DNA from 2 places in the Saccharibacillus brassicae genome. Region 1 is predicted to be linked to the other one. Evidence: riboswitches for the same ligand, from Rfam matches in the RefSeq annotation. Region 1 holds a riboswitch; the other holds the start of a gene.
What was found. A riboswitch is a leader RNA that binds a small molecule or an ion and turns the genes downstream of it on or off. The one in region 1 is predicted to bind cyclic di-AMP.
Positions count from the first base shown of each region.

Region 2: linked by a shared signal. The riboswitch ahead of FFV09_RS14975 (C40 family peptidase) and the one ahead of FFV09_RS11085 (C40 family peptidase) in region 1 are both predicted to bind cyclic di-AMP.

Region 1 covers NZ_CP041217.1:2,650,830-2,658,137, reverse strand. The annotation lists gene argS (arginine--tRNA ligase) at 1-1,658, opposite strand, end outside; gene FFV09_RS11100 (YwiB family protein) at 1,648-2,082, opposite strand; gene FFV09_RS11095 (DNA-3-methyladenine glycosylase) at 2,323-3,000, shown strand; gene FFV09_RS11090 (YwhD family protein) at 3,102-3,614, opposite strand; cyclic di-AMP (ydaO/yuaA leader) riboswitch at 4,065-4,203, shown strand; gene FFV09_RS11085 (C40 family peptidase) at 4,211-4,681, shown strand; gene FFV09_RS11080 (GNAT family N-acetyltransferase) at 4,947-5,435, shown strand; gene FFV09_RS11075 (hypothetical protein) at 5,619-5,912, opposite strand; gene motA (flagellar motor stator protein MotA) at 6,312-7,112, shown strand; gene FFV09_RS11065 (flagellar motor protein MotB) at 7,096-7,308, shown strand, end outside.
Region 2 covers NZ_CP041217.1:3,609,061-3,616,368, forward strand. The annotation lists gene FFV09_RS14965 (HNH endonuclease) at 1-224, shown strand, start outside; gene FFV09_RS14970 (ABC transporter ATP-binding protein) at 361-2,079, opposite strand; gene FFV09_RS14975 (C40 family peptidase) at 2,548-3,018, opposite strand; cyclic di-AMP (ydaO/yuaA leader) riboswitch at 3,020-3,158, opposite strand; gene FFV09_RS14980 (aspartyl-phosphate phosphatase Spo0E family protein) at 3,509-3,664, shown strand; gene FFV09_RS14985 (CYTH domain-containing protein) at 3,838-4,335, shown strand; gene FFV09_RS14990 (NifU N-terminal domain-containing protein) at 4,432-4,710, shown strand; gene FFV09_RS14995 (pseudouridine synthase) at 4,878-5,570, shown strand; gene FFV09_RS15000 (vWA domain-containing protein) at 5,652-6,323, shown strand; gene FFV09_RS15005 (PP2C family serine/threonine-protein phosphatase) at 6,323-7,111, shown strand; gene FFV09_RS15010 (helix-hairpin-helix domain-containing protein) at 7,108-7,308, shown strand, end outside.

The DNA.
Region 1 (7,308 bases):
ACGCCGATGAGGCGCAGCACATTCGCAATGACGGTGCGCACGGCACCGAGCAGCGCCAGGCGGGCCTGGGTCACGGCGGCGTCTTCCGTAATGAAGCGCTCCGCTTTGTAGTAGCTGTGCAGCATCGTGGCCACTTCGTACACATAACGCGTCAGGCGGTGCGGCGCGTAGCCTTCGGCCGTGATGCGGATCTCTTCCGGCAGCTCGCCGAGCTTGCGCAGCAGGTCGTATTCGTGCTGGGCCGTCAGCTTGCTCAGGTCGACCTGCTCAAGCGGCAGCACGGTCACCTTCTGCTCTTCGGCCTGGCGGAAAATGCTGCAGATACGCGCATGCGCGTACTGCACGTAGAACGCCGGGTTCTCGTTCGACGTCGACACGGCAAGGTCCATGTCGAAGTCCAGATGCGAGTCCATGCTGCGCATGGTGAAGAAGTAACGCATCGGATCGACGCCCACTTCGTCCATCAGCTCTTCCATCGTCACGGCTTTGCCGGTCCGCTTGGACATTTTGACTTTCTCGCCGCCCTGGAACAGGCTGACCATCTGCGCAATCAGCACGATCAGCTTCTCCGGATCGTTGCCCAGTCCCTGCATGGCCGCTTTCATCCGCGGGATGTACCCGTGGTGGTCGGCGCCCCAGATGTTCATGACCTTGTCGAAGCCGCGCGCGTACTTGTCGCGGTGGTACGCGATGTCCGGCGTCAGGTACGTGTACGTGCCGTCGTTTTTGATCAGCACGCGGTTCTTGTCGTCGCCGTATTTGGTCGTCTCAAGCCACGTGGCGCCGTCTTCTTCGAACACTTCGCCGCGGCTGCGCAGCTCGTCGAGCGCGTCCAGCACCTGGCCGTTTTCGTACAGCGACGTTTCGCTGAAGAAGACGTCGAAGTGCACGCGGAAACGGTCCAGGTCGCGGCGGATCTTCTGCATTTCTTTTTCCAGACCGTACGTGCGCAGATATTCCATCCGTTCGCCCTGGCTCATCGACACCAGACGATCGCCTTCGAGTTCGACCAATTCCTTGGCGAAACCTTTGATATCCTCGCCGTAATAGCCGTCTTCCGGCATCTGGGCGTCCTGGCCGAGTTCCTGCAGGTAGCGGGCTTCGATCGAGACGCACAGGTTCATCACCTGGTTGCCGGCGTCGTTGATATAGTATTCGCGCGTCACGTCGTAACCGGCGAAATCGAGCACGTTGCACAGCGCATCGCCGACGGCGGCGCCGCGGGCATGGCCCAGATGCAGGCTGCCGGTCGGGTTGGCGCTGACGAATTCGAGCTGGACGCGTTTGCCTTTGCCGTCCTCGATCCGTCCGTAATCGGCGCCCTGCGACGCAATCGTGCCGACGACCGGGTACAGATAGCTTTTGTTCAGCGTAAAGTTGATAAAGCCCGGTCCGGCGATCTCGGTCCGTTCGATCCCGGCCGCTTCGCGGTCCAGGTTCTCCAGAATCGCTTCGGCGATCAGGCGCGGGTTCTTCTTGGCAAGGCGGGTCAGCTGCATGGCCGCGTTGGTAGACAGGTCGCCGTGGGTCTTGTCTTTGGGTACTTCCAGCGCAATGTCCGGAATGTCGGCTTCGGCCACGAGGCCGGCTTTGGCGATCGCCTGGGCGATGGCCTGTTTCACGGTATCTTCAAGCTGTTGTAGCGGGTTAATCGTCATATCGGTTGACTTCCTCCTGTATGGTTAAGCTAACGGCAAAATGGCCCGAGATGGCGTCGTGCACTTCCATCTCGTACGCCCAATGGATCTCTCCCGCAGCGCCTTGCATGCGCACGCGCAGGTCCCGGGTATGGGTAACGAGCGCAAAACGCGCGTAAGGCGAACGGTAAAAACCGGGCAGGCTGCTTCCCAGGCGGAAAGACTGCTCCGATTCGACCTCGCCGTGGCGGATGACTTTCAATTCTTCCTGCGTGACCTTGACCAGCGTTCGCACGCCGCCCGGACTGCCGTTCGCGCCGGGTTCTTCGTAGCGGACGTACAAGGCGTTGTCTTTTTGAAAAAGCTGTCCGGCGAGCGTCTGCTTCACCGTCTCTTCGTCCTGCTTGCTGACAATCGTAATCAGGACGCGGCTCATGCCTGGCATAGCGCTTCCGCTCCAATCCGTTTAACGAAGATTTCTTCTATAGTACTATAGCATATTCCGGTATGGGGACCTAGTGCTTTCGACGACTGCAAACCGGCTTCGGGCAAAAAAAACCGACTTCCGGCGCCGGCACGCGAACGCTGCGCTTCGACGCGGATTTACTCCTTCCCCGAACGTTTATTAAAATAGGGAAGAACGCGGGTGCAGCCAACCGATCATCCGCCAAAAGGAGGAATTCCGATGCAGCCACTCACGCCGCGCCCGGCGCAGGGCGCTTTCCGCCCGCTGCCTCCGTCCCTGTTCGCTTCGACCGCGCTGGAGGCGTCTCCGCGGCTGCTGGGCCAGACGCTGGTGCGCCGCACCGAGTTCGGGGAGATCCGCAGCCGGATCATCGAGACGGAGAGCTACGGAGGGATCGAAGACAAAGGCAGCCATGCCTACGGCGGCCGGCGCACTCCGCGCACGGAGATCATGTTCGGCGCCGGCGGCACGGCCTACGTCTACCTGATCTACGGCATGTACCACTGCCTGAACGTCGTCACGGGCTCACAAGACGATCCGCAGGCCGTGCTGATCCGTGCCGTGGAGCCGCTGACCGAAGAAGACGAACGCCGCATGCGCTTTTTCCGCAAAATCAAATCCAAAAAAGCGTCCGACCTGTCCGGCGGCCCGGGCAAGCTGTGCCGGGCGCTCGACGTCGACAAATCGTTCAACGGCTGCCGCCTGACGGTGCCGACGAGTCCGCTCTACCTTGAAGCCGGCGACGACCCTTCTTCGCTGGAGCTGCTGTGCGGACCGCGCATCAATATCGATTACGCGGAAGAATACGCGGCCAAGCCGTGGCGGTTTTTCGTCAAGGACCATCCGTACGTCTCGGTGAACGACAAGGCCCATCCGCCCAAGCCGTTTTTCCTGTAACCGTGCAGCGGAGAGGAAGCCCGTAAGAATGAAAAAGCAAAAAGCGCCGATCCCAAACCCGGGACCGACGCTTTTTTGCTGCTGCCGCAGGATCGCGACTCTTAGACGTCCAACGCCTGCTTAAGCTCTTCCGGCGAACGGTTCCACCATTCTTCGTTGTGCGCCGTCAGCAGCGTCTTGAGCGCCGCTCTCGCTTCGTTGTCCATCTCGTTCAGGATGATCTTCCGCTTGATCGCGTAATCGAGCTTGTTCACGTGGTCGGCGAGAATCTTGAAGCCTCTCTTCGTCTCGCTGTTGATCCACATCTCGCAGGCCGTCGCTCCCGCGTAGCTGCCGCCTTCTTCCGTCTTGTCCACCGCGACCCAGACGAGCCATACCCGGCGTCCGCCTTCCGCATCGGCGCGTTCGGCCGTGAACTTGATGCCGCGCTCCACTTTGCTCTTGGCATGCATGGCGCCCACGTCGATCTTCGCTTCGCCTTCGTCTATAATGATCGGGGATACGTTGTTCAAGTTGATGGCGCCCGTGCCGAAGCCCTTATGCTTGCTGCTTTTTTGGCTGCTGCTGATGATATTGAGCCCAAGCTGTTTTTTACCTGTCTGATTTTGGTCCATAACGGGAATCCGAGCCCCTTTCGGCGAATAAATTCATCCAAATTCTTGCAAAAACTCATGCTTTTTTCTTAAAACTCTTCATCTTCTTCTATTCTATCCGATAAAAAGACGAAAGCAAAACAAAAAAACCCGGATACCGGCTCGATAAACCGTAGGGTTAAGCGCTTTTCAGAGGTTTTTTCCATAGCGAAACAACTCGAATTCAAACAAATGTCACCTTTTTTAACTTCAGCAAAACCGCGCAGCCGTGCGGGATTGAGGCTTTTGGTGGAAGGTCCGCGTCAAACGCGCGCCAAAATAATGTTAAATAAAGGTTTGCCAACGGCTAAGTCCTTTGCTACAATGTGTTTTGTGAGTAGTAACAACTTTGTAAACTTTGCTTCAAGCCATAGAAGCTGCTTCAAATATCGACACAACGACGATCCGACACACGAAGCTTTTCGGTGCAAACCAAGATCTAAGCCGAATTCCGGCACCGGGGAGCGGGGGAACCAGTTATGGGTGAATTGACTTCGCAACGAAGGAGTCATAGGGGGACCTTCTCAACCGAATCCTTAAGCTAACCTCGCAGGCAAAACGGAAGGGGTACAATGTCTTTGAAGAAGAAGCTGACAGCCGCAGTAATGGGACTCGCCATCGCTTTTAGCGTAGCGGGCGCAGGAAACGCACATGCAGATTCCCAATTGGACAACGTAATCGATTCAGCACTTGGAACGCCATACCGCACTGCGGGCACAAGCCTTAACGGATTCGACTGCTCGGGCTTCACGAGCTACGTCTTCGACAAACTCGGCGTGGATCTGCCGCGTCAATCTTCGTCGCAATACAGCGCCGGAGCCAAGATCGACCGCAGCGACCTGCGCGCCGGAGACCTCGTCTTCTTCAACACGACGGGCAGAGGCATTTCGCATGTGGGCATTTATGTAGGCAACGGCAAATTCGCCCATTCGTCGTCTTCGAACGGAGTTCGTTACGACAACCTGAGCTCTAGTTATTATGCCGAACGTTATGTCGGTGCGTCTCGCGTAATGAGCACGTACACGTATAACTCTTTTGTTGCCGAATAACCTTTTCTTCGACTGCTTTTATGCGAATTCATGAATGAGCGTAATGAATATAACGGCCGTATTGGATGACTGCAATCATCCGATGCGGTTTTTTCATGTCTGCTTGGCGTCGGCCGCCGTTTCTCTTGCCCTTTAAACGGTGCTGCGCTGGAAAAGGTTTCAAACGCGCCGATCTTTTTCGTCGTTACGAAATATTACCCGCCGCCCGGACGCCTAAACGCCTTTTTTACATTTCGTGATCCCTTTTTGAACAGGAGTGAGAAACATGAACGCGAAGAGGTTCGATATTCGTCCGTTGACGGAGCGGGAAGCGGAAATCATTTGCGGTTGGCGGTACGAGCCGCCGTACGACATCTACGGGTGGATGCCCTGGGAGCAGGTCAAACAGCTCGGGATCGAATTCGGCGATCCCGAGCTGCGCGAACAGCAGTATGTGTCGGTGTACGAGGGCGAACTTTTCTGCGGGTTCGCCCAGCTCTTCCCGCTCGGCGGCACGACCCGCCTCGGGATCGGCATGCGTCCGGATCTGTGCGGACACGGCTTAGGGGCGGCTTACGTGCGCGCCGTCGCCGAAGAAGCGCTGCGGCGCGTTCCCGGCCAGGAGATCGACCTGGAAGTGCTGACGTGGAACCAGCGCGCCATCAAAGCCTACCGCAAAGCCGGCTTCGCCATTACCGATCTCTACGAACGGATGACGCCTTCGGGCCTCAAGCCGTTCTACTGCATGGTCTACCAGATGCCGTCGGACTCGTAGAGCCGGCGTACGTCCGCTTCGGCGCACGAACGCTTTCCATGACGATATCCATGTTCGGACTGCCGACCCCGACGATCTTCGGGGCGGCTTTTTCGGCGTGCCTGGCCTGTTCGGGCACCGGTTGTTTTACGGGTTCTTTCATTATAGGCTTCATAGGCTTGCTCCCGCTTCTTGCGAAGCGGCTCAGACCAACGCCACGAACGTCATTTGTTTGTCGCCGATCAGAATATTGATGCGATGCAGATCCGTGTCGTGGATCACCACGGCGCTGCCCACTTCGATCGACGGCGTAGTGCCGAGCGCGTAGAACAGGTCTTCGGCCAGCGCTTCATGCACTTCCAGCCGGTCCGGCGTCTCCATCCGTTCCCAGTCTTCCGCCTCCATCTCGAAAAACAGATAGCTGTCCGGAATCAATGAGACCGCTTTCGTCAAATCCTGCAAAATATCCGCGTAATCTCTTCCGTGTTTAACTCCCATGGTTTCCGCTCCTTTTTTCGTACATTATTGTGAACCGACTATCTTATTTTCATTATAGCGCAATTTATCTCTTAAAAAAAAAGCTCCCCCTGTCGATAAAAAACATATCGAGCCGTAGGGTGTTTTTAGTCAAAAACCACTTCATGATACCAGCTTCGTCGATTTTGACTGTTACAGCCTTCCAACTCGGGCAAACGGACGGATCATGAAAGGCCAGACTTCGAACACATCCGGGAACCTTGATCGCGTTAAATTCCGCTGCCGGCTGGAACCGCACATCGAACCGTTCAAGGCACCCGAAGGTCGCATACGTATGTCAGTTTCGTTTCTTGCCGTACACACAGGCCAGGGATGGCCGTGCTTATGAATGTTTTATATTCTCATGGATGAGGTGCTTACATGGAATTATCGTCTCTTATCGGTCTGGTCCTAGCTCTAGTCTCCATTTTCGTCGGCATGATCCTCAAAGGCGCCCCGCTCGGTTCCCTCATGGTACCGGCGGCCTATCTTATCATTATCGGGGGCACCGTTTCAACCATATTCGTCGGCTTCCCAATGAGCGATCTCAAGAACTTCCCGAAGCTCGTCAAAATTTTCCTGTTCAAACCGAAAATGATCGACAAAAGCGAATTGGTCGGCATGTTCATGGAATGGGCCTCGATCACCCGCCGCGAAGGCCTGCTGGCCCTCGAATCCAAAGTGGATGAAATCGACGACGATTTCCTGCGCAACGGCATGCGGATGATTATCGACGGCAACGATCAGGAATTTGTCAGCGACGTGCTGATGGAAGACATTCACGCGATGGAAGAACGTCACCGCGTCGGCGCGCAAATCTTTTCCCAGGCCGGCATGTACGCTCCAACGCTGGGCGTTCTCGGCGCCGTGGTCGGCCTGATCGCCGCGCTCGGCGAGTTGGAAGACATGAACAAGCTGGCGCACGCTATCGCCGCAGCCTTTATCGCGACCCTGCTCGGTATCTTCGTCGGGTACGTCATTTCCCACCCGATCTGCAACAAGCTCAAACGGATCTCCAAAAAAGAAGTCGAAGTACGCATGATGATGGTCGAAGGTCTGCTGTCTATCCAATCCGGCGTCTCGACGATTGCCATCAACCAAAAGCTCGCCGTCTTCCTGACACCTACGGAACGCAAAAAATTAGAAGAAAAGGGAGGCGCTTCGGGTGGCCAAGAAAGCTAGACCGGAACACCATGAAGAACATGCCGACGAGAGTTGGCTTCTTCCCTATTCGGACCTTATGACCCTGCTGCTCGCCCTCTTTATCGTGCTGTACGCCATGAGTTCGGCCAACGTCAGCAAGTTCGAAGCGATGGCCGAAGCGTTCGATTCCGTGTTCAACGGCGGCAAAGGCATCATGGAGCACACCTCCACCACC
Region 2 (7,308 bases), 960 kb from region 1:
TAACGTCAAAACTCGATGCCGAGATTTATCAATTCCAGCAGCAGCTGCGCAGATACCTGGAAGCCAAAAAGCACGGAGACGAAGAAGAGATGCGAAGCTTGAGACGGAAGATCGGATACGGGTTGCAGAAAACTTCTCCGTTCACGTCTTTTAAACGATGGATCATTCGGGACAACCCCAAACGAAATATCGAATTCGGCGATTTGTTCGAAGTCGGCGACTAACCGGCGTAACCTCAAAAACCCGCCAACCCCGCACCAAAAAGCGGTCCCCGCTCGTATCCAACGAGCAGGAACCGCTTTTTTTTGCATAAGCCGTAATCCATAAACCCTACGCCTTACAAAGCCGTCTCCCGACCGCTCAACCGTGCGCCTGGACGTCTCCGTCCTTGCTCCACAGCTCCCGGAAATAGGCGCTGCGCGCAAGCAGATCCTCGAAGCGGCCCTGATCGACCAGTTCGCCGCCGCGCATAAGCAAGATGCGGTCGACGCTGCGGATCGCGTGCAGACGATGGGCGACGATGATCAAAGTGCGGCCGCGGAAGCGGTCCAGCACCGTCTCCATGATGCGGCGCTCCGTGATGTTGTCGAGCGCCGAGACCGGCTCGTCGAACACGACGAGGTCCCGCCGCTGGAACAGCACGCGGGCGAACGCGAGGCGCTGCTTCTCGCCGCCGGACAGCTTCATGCCGCGCTCGCCGACAGGCGTGTCGAGACCTTCCGGCAGGCTGCGCAGCTTGTCGCCGAGCCTGACGTCGTCGAGCGCGCGCAGCAGCTCGGCTTCGTCGGCCGGTGCGTCGAACGCCAGATTGCCGCGCAGCGTATCGTCGAAGATCGGGGCATCCTGCGAAATATACGAGGTGCGCGCGTACAGGCTGTCCAGGCACAGTTCGTCGATGTCGAAGCCGTCGATCGTCAGCCGTCCCGATTCTTTTTTGAGCAGGCCGAGCAGCAGCTTGACCAGAGTCGATTTGCCGCTGCCGCTGAGCCCGACGATCGCGGTCGACGAGCCGGCGGGCAGGGAGAACGAGACGCCGCGCAGCAGGGCGGGACGGTCCGCGTCGTAGCGAAACGATACGTGTTCGAATCGAATGCTTCCCCGCAGCGTCTCCACCTGCCGCCCGCGGTTCAGATTGCGGTCTTCCGGCGCATCAAGCGACCGTTCGAAGCGGTCGTAAGCCAATCGGTCGAGCCGGTAATTGACGTAGATCACGTTGAAAATGGCGATCGGCGAATACACTTTGTCGATCAGCAGCAGCAGCGCCAGCACCGTTCCGATCGTCGACTCGCCGGCGGCGATCTGCCGGATGCCGAGCGCCAGCACGACGATTTTGACGCCGATGATCAGAAGCTCGAACAAGGCGAAAAAAGATTCGTGGACCATGCGGATCTGCACGTTTTTGCGCACGATGTCGTCGGTAATGCCGTTCAGCTTGCGGATCTCGTCCGGATAGCGGCGGTTCAGGCGAAATACGACCAGTTCCATGAAGCCGCGCACCGAATACCGGGACAGGTTCTCCTGGCTCGCCAGCAGCGAAGCCTTGATGGAATACAGGAAGCGCAGCAGCAGGCGGGTCAACAAGAACACGACCGCGTAACCGGCCGCGATGACGAGCATGATGCCGGGGCTGTAGAAGCCGATGAACAGGAGGCTGAACAGCAGCGTCGGCAGCAGTTCGTGCAGGATGCGCAGGTAAAAGCCGTACACGATGCCCGCTCCGGCCTGCGCTCCGTTCTCGATGCTCTGGATCAGCTCGCCCGTGCCCAGATCGCGATAGGCGCGGTAATCCATGTTCGAGAGGCGGGTGAGCGCCAGCAGCTTGAGTTTCTCGGTGAGGCCGCGCGGCAGCTGGGTCTGCGGGTACTCCGCCGCGTAGTTCAGCAGGGCGCACGCGCCGAGCAGCACGCCGTAGAGCAGCAGCAGGCTGCCTAACTGGCCGAGGCCGGAGGAGAGCGAGATCCGGTCGATCAGCCGTTGAAACGTATGAATGCCGTAAGCCGAAGCGAACTGCAGGGCGAAGCCGAGCAGCACGTACAGCACGATTTGTTTTTTGAACAGGGACACGCTATTTTTTAACACACCAAAAACCGCCTTCCAAAAAGGGAATGAGTCGCTGCGGACGCAGCAAAAAGAGAAGGTTCCGTCCAGCATCATCGTGGTAAAACCAAGGGATGCGATCAGAAGGCAGAGAGCCCCCTTGATAGCCGGTACGCGTTTTGATCCGGCCCGATCCTTAGCTACTTCGAACGATGCGGCAGAACATTCTCCTCGTCACCCCATTTGGAAAGATGGGTTCACTATAGCAAAAAAAGCCCGTTAGGGCAAAATCGAAAAAAAGTTCAAAAAAAGTTCGCGGAAAATGCAACCAAACCGGCGGACTGTCCGTCTATGTAGTATCTGATTAAAAGGAACGGTCCCCGGAGACGATAAAACCCGTTCCCCGGCTCGTGCGCCGGAAGGAACGGGTTAATGGAAGATGTTGATTGAAGCGAATATGGGTGTGATGAATGTGAGAGAGTTGATGAAGACGAAGACGTGCGGAGAAAATCAGCTCTGGACCATTTGACCGTAAGACCAGTCGCTTGTCACGCGCTTGGCGGTCACGTAGCGTTTGCCCCAATACGAATTGGACAGGCTTGCGATGCTGACGCCTTTGCTGCTCGAAGAATTGGCAAACTTGCCGTTGCCTACGTAGAAGCCGACGTGCGAAATTCCGCGTCCCGTCGTGTTGAAGAAGACGAGATCCCCTACGCGGAGATTGGACTTGGATACGGTCGTGCCCTGCTGAGCCTGGCTTGCAGCCGTACGGGCCAGCGAAACGCCGAACTTTTTGAAAATATATCGGGTGAATCCGGAACAATCGAAACCTGAGGTCGTCGTGCCGCCGTATTTGTAAGGCGTGCCCGAGACTTGACTTACTGCGGCGTTAAGTGGTGCGGAGCTGGCGGCATATGTACTTGTGGCCCCCGACGTAAACAAAATGGCTGCTCCCAATACGGAAATGACAAGCTTCTTCAAAAATTTTTCCCCCTGATGCCTACGGAGTTAGCTAAGGGCTCGGTGGTAGGAATTTCCCTATACTCCCTCTGAAACAAGAATAATTCACCCGAAATGGTTCCCCCGTTTTCTTGCGTTAAGAAATTCGGCATTTATTAATATTTTGTAACTATTGATACTCTACCTTACTGACTATCGGTTTGTCAAACGCTCCTTTAAAACATAAAAAACTTATCGACATCGCATGATTATAACAGGCTGAAAACGAAACACAAGTGACAAATTTGTAATTATTGCTGGGAAAAACGCACGTATTTGTTACAATTGGCGGTACGGAAGGTTTCGCAAAGCCCGAACGAACAGCGTTTGATATTTCTTTTTCGGCAGTTTCGTCGTATTCGGCAATAGCTGTGCGCAAAAAAAATTATTTAAAATGTTGGGATTTTATCTCTTGGATTGGTGCTGTTTTACCGATTTATGGTATAGAGGACTCGAGCGGGAGGGCCTGGAGATGAACAACAAAGATATTCAAGATGAGATGGAAAGGCAGCGTCGAATTCTCCATCAGTTGGCCGACGAATACGGTTTCCTCGATCAGCGGGTGCTGGTGCAGTCGCAGAAGCTGGACGAATGGTTGAACGAATACGAACGCTACAAAAACGCATGACGGTTCATGTGAAGTTTTTTTATGAGAACGCTTGCCTGCTTACTGTTCTATTCAAGCGCGTAGCCTACGCGCTTTTTTGCGTTTGCCGTTAAATCGCCTTCTTGGCTTTCGGGGGCCCGATCTTTCGGGGTATACTTATAGAAGAAAATACGGGCATACGAGGAGGAAGCCGCATGGCAACGGAAATCGAACGCAAATTTTTGTTGGATCGCACGCCGGAAGAACTGATCGCCGCCGGATCGTTCCAGCGCCGCTCGCAGCAGACGATCGAGCAGACTTACCTGGCGCTGGACGAGCAGCAGGAGGTGCGCGTGCGCAGACTGGTCGACGCCGATACGGGCGAGGTTGAATATACGCACACGTTCAAGCAGGGCAACGGCATGAGCCGCGAAGAGATCGAATACTCCATTACCGAGAGCATCTACGACCAGCTGTTCCGGGCTTCGGGAGCGGTGCCGCTGACGAAGACCCGGACGACCGGGGAATGGAACGGATTCACGGTCGAACTGGACCGGTACGAACAGCTCGACCTGACGGTGGCCGAAGTCGAATTCGGGTCGCTCGAAGACGCGCAGGCGTTCTCCCCACCCGATTGGTTCGGCGAGGATATCAGTTCCAAGCGCGAATACAGCAACAAAAAAGTGTGGAAAGAACTGCAAAACCGCGCTTGAGGCCCGGCCGCTTCGAAAGAGTCGGCGCCGCAGGGCGGCCATATGTTACAATAGAGCCAATTCGTCCGCTTTCCGGCGGACAAATTTACGAAAGAGGTGAGGACTATCACGGTTCAAATTCATGTTCAACAAACGCCTAATCCCAATTCGGTTCGGGTCGGAGCGGATTCCGTTCTGTTCGAAGGTCCCAAAAGCACGTCGGTCAAAGCGGGAGAGCCGAGCGAGCATCCGCTGGCTGCGGCGCTCGTCGAAATCGACGGCGTGGACAACATTTTCGGCATGCGCGACTTCGTGACGGTCAGCAAACTGCCGGACGCAAGCTGGGACGATATCCTGCCCCAGGTCGAAGAAGCGTTCCGACGCGTATATCCATAGGACGCAGGTTTCGCTTGCCGAAGCCTTGACGTCCTGATCGACGAACGTCTCCTCCGACGGCATTGGGTTTCGCTTTCGGGTCGGGAGACGTTTTTGTTTGGATCTATAATGAAGTCAAACAGCCGGCTTCCGGTTATTACAATAGAGAAGACGAAAGTTGGACGAGCATGCGCATCAACAAATACGTGAGCGAGAGCGGTTACTGCTCGCGGCGGGAGACGGACCGGTTGATCGCCGCCGGGCGTATCGCGATCAACGGGGAAGCGTGCGCCGCCGGCGCCGACGTGCTTCCCGGCGATACGGTGACGATCGACGGGCTGCCTATTCCGCCCAAGGCGGAGCCGGTGTACCTCGCTCTCAACAAGCCGCGGGGCATCGTATGCACCCATGCTCCGGGCGTGGCCGGGAACATCGCCGATTATATGGACTACCCGGTACGGATCTTTCCGATAGGCCGGCTCGACAAAGATTCCGAAGGCCTGATCCTGCTGACCAACGACGGAGGCATCGTGAATCGAATGATGCGCGCGGAACACGGTCATGAAAAAGAATACGTCGTGACGGTGGACAAGCCGGTGACCGACGAATTTTTGCTTCGGATGGCCGGCGGCGTGCCGATCATGGACACGGTGACGCTGCCCTGCCGGACTTACCGGATCGGGGAATCGACGTTCGGCATCGTGCTGACGCAGGGATTGAACCGGCAGATTCGCCGCATGTGCAAAGAACTCGGCTTTCGGGTGCTGGAGCTGCGGCGCGAGCGGATCATGAACGTGCGGCTGGATGGCCTGGAGACAGGGCAGCGGCGGGAGCTCGGCGCGCAGGAACTCGGCGAGCTGCTGGCGGCGCTGCAGGACTAGGGCGCTGCAAGAACAAGGCGCTGCAAGAATAGAAGGAGCGGCGGATCTTCGCCGCGATTACAGATGAAGGGGCTGCTTGAGATGTTTGAATTCGACCAGATACCGTTTGCCGCGGAATTCGCGGAAAACCCGGAGCCTAGATGTCCCTGCATTTTGCTGTTGGATACTTCGTATTCGATGAGCGGACAGCCGATCGAAGAGCTGAACCGCGGACTGTCTTCGTTCAAGGAAGAATTGATGACCGACAGCATGTCGGTCAAGCGGGTGGAGCTGGCCGTGGTCAGCTTCGGCCCGGTGCAGGCGACGTCCGATTTCGGCACGCCGGACGACTTCTACCCGCCGATGCTGACGGCCAGCGGCAATACGCCGATGGGCGCGGCAATCGAGAAAGCGGTCGCGATGCTTGAAGACCGCAAAAACGTGTATAAGCAAAACGGCGTCTCCTATTACCGGCCGTGGATTTTCCTTATTACGGACGGAGCCCCGACCGACGACTGGCAGCGTGCCGCTTCGCTCGTGCGCGCAGGCGAAGCCGCCAAGTCGTTCATGTTCTTCGCGGTCGGCGTGGAGAACGCCGACATGAACGTGCTGAACCAGATCGCAACAAGGGCGCCGCTCAAGCTCAAAGGACTGCGCTTCGCGGACCTGTTCTCCTGGCTGTCGAATTCGCTGAATTCGGTGTCGCATTCGGCGCCGGGCGACCAGATCCGGCTGGAAAATCCGGCTACGCCGGAAGGATGGGCGCTGATCTGATGTGGAAGTACGCGAACGCTTCCGTGCGCGGCACGTCGCACGCCAAGACGGACAAGCCTTGTCAGGACTTTTCGCTGTGCCGGACGTTTGCGGCTTCGGGCGCGCAAGAGGTGCTGCTTGCGGCCGCTTCCGACGGGGCGGGCAGCGCTTCGCGTTCCGAAGAAGGCTCGGAGCTGGCCTGCACGATGTTCGCCGACGCGCTTGAGCGGCATTTCGGCCGGGGCGGGCGGATCGAACAGCTGACGCGCGAATTTTGCGAAGCGTGGCTGTCCCGGTTCCAGCGGGCCGTACGCGCCCGCGCGGCCAAAGCGGGCTGCCGCTCGCGCGAATTCGCCTGTACGTTTCTGGCGGCGGTCGTGAGCGGGGACACGGCGGTATTTATTCAGATCGGCGACGGCGCGATCGTATTTTCGGAGAAGGAGGACGACTACATGTGGGCATTTTGGCCGCAGCAGGGCGAATACGAGAATATGACTTACTTCGCGACGCAGAGCAGCGCCAAGAAAGTGCTGCAGCACAGCCTGCACGCGGGCCGGCAGTACGGCGAGATCGCCGTATTTACCGACGGCCTGCAGCGTCTGGCGCTGCATTACCAGACCCGCAGCGCCCATGCGCCGTTTTTCCGTCCTTTTTTCTCCGTGCTGAGACGGCTGGAAGCGGCGGATCAGAGCCGCTACGGTGATTCGCTGCACGCTTTTCTCGATTCGGGCCGGGTAAACGAGCGGACGGACGACGACAAGACGCTCGTTCTCGCGAGCCGGCTGGCGCCGCCGGAAGGCACGCCATGAAACGGGCCGATCGGATCGTGAACGGCAGCGGGGCGGAAGTGGTCTTCGGCCGGGAGCTCGGCCGCGGCGGGGAAGGATCGGTGTTCGAGTTAGTCGGGCAGTCCGATCTGGTGGCGAAGGTGTATCACAAGCCGCTGCCCAAAGACAAGCAGGAGAAGATCGAAGCGATGGTCCGGTTGAAGACGGAACGGCTGCTG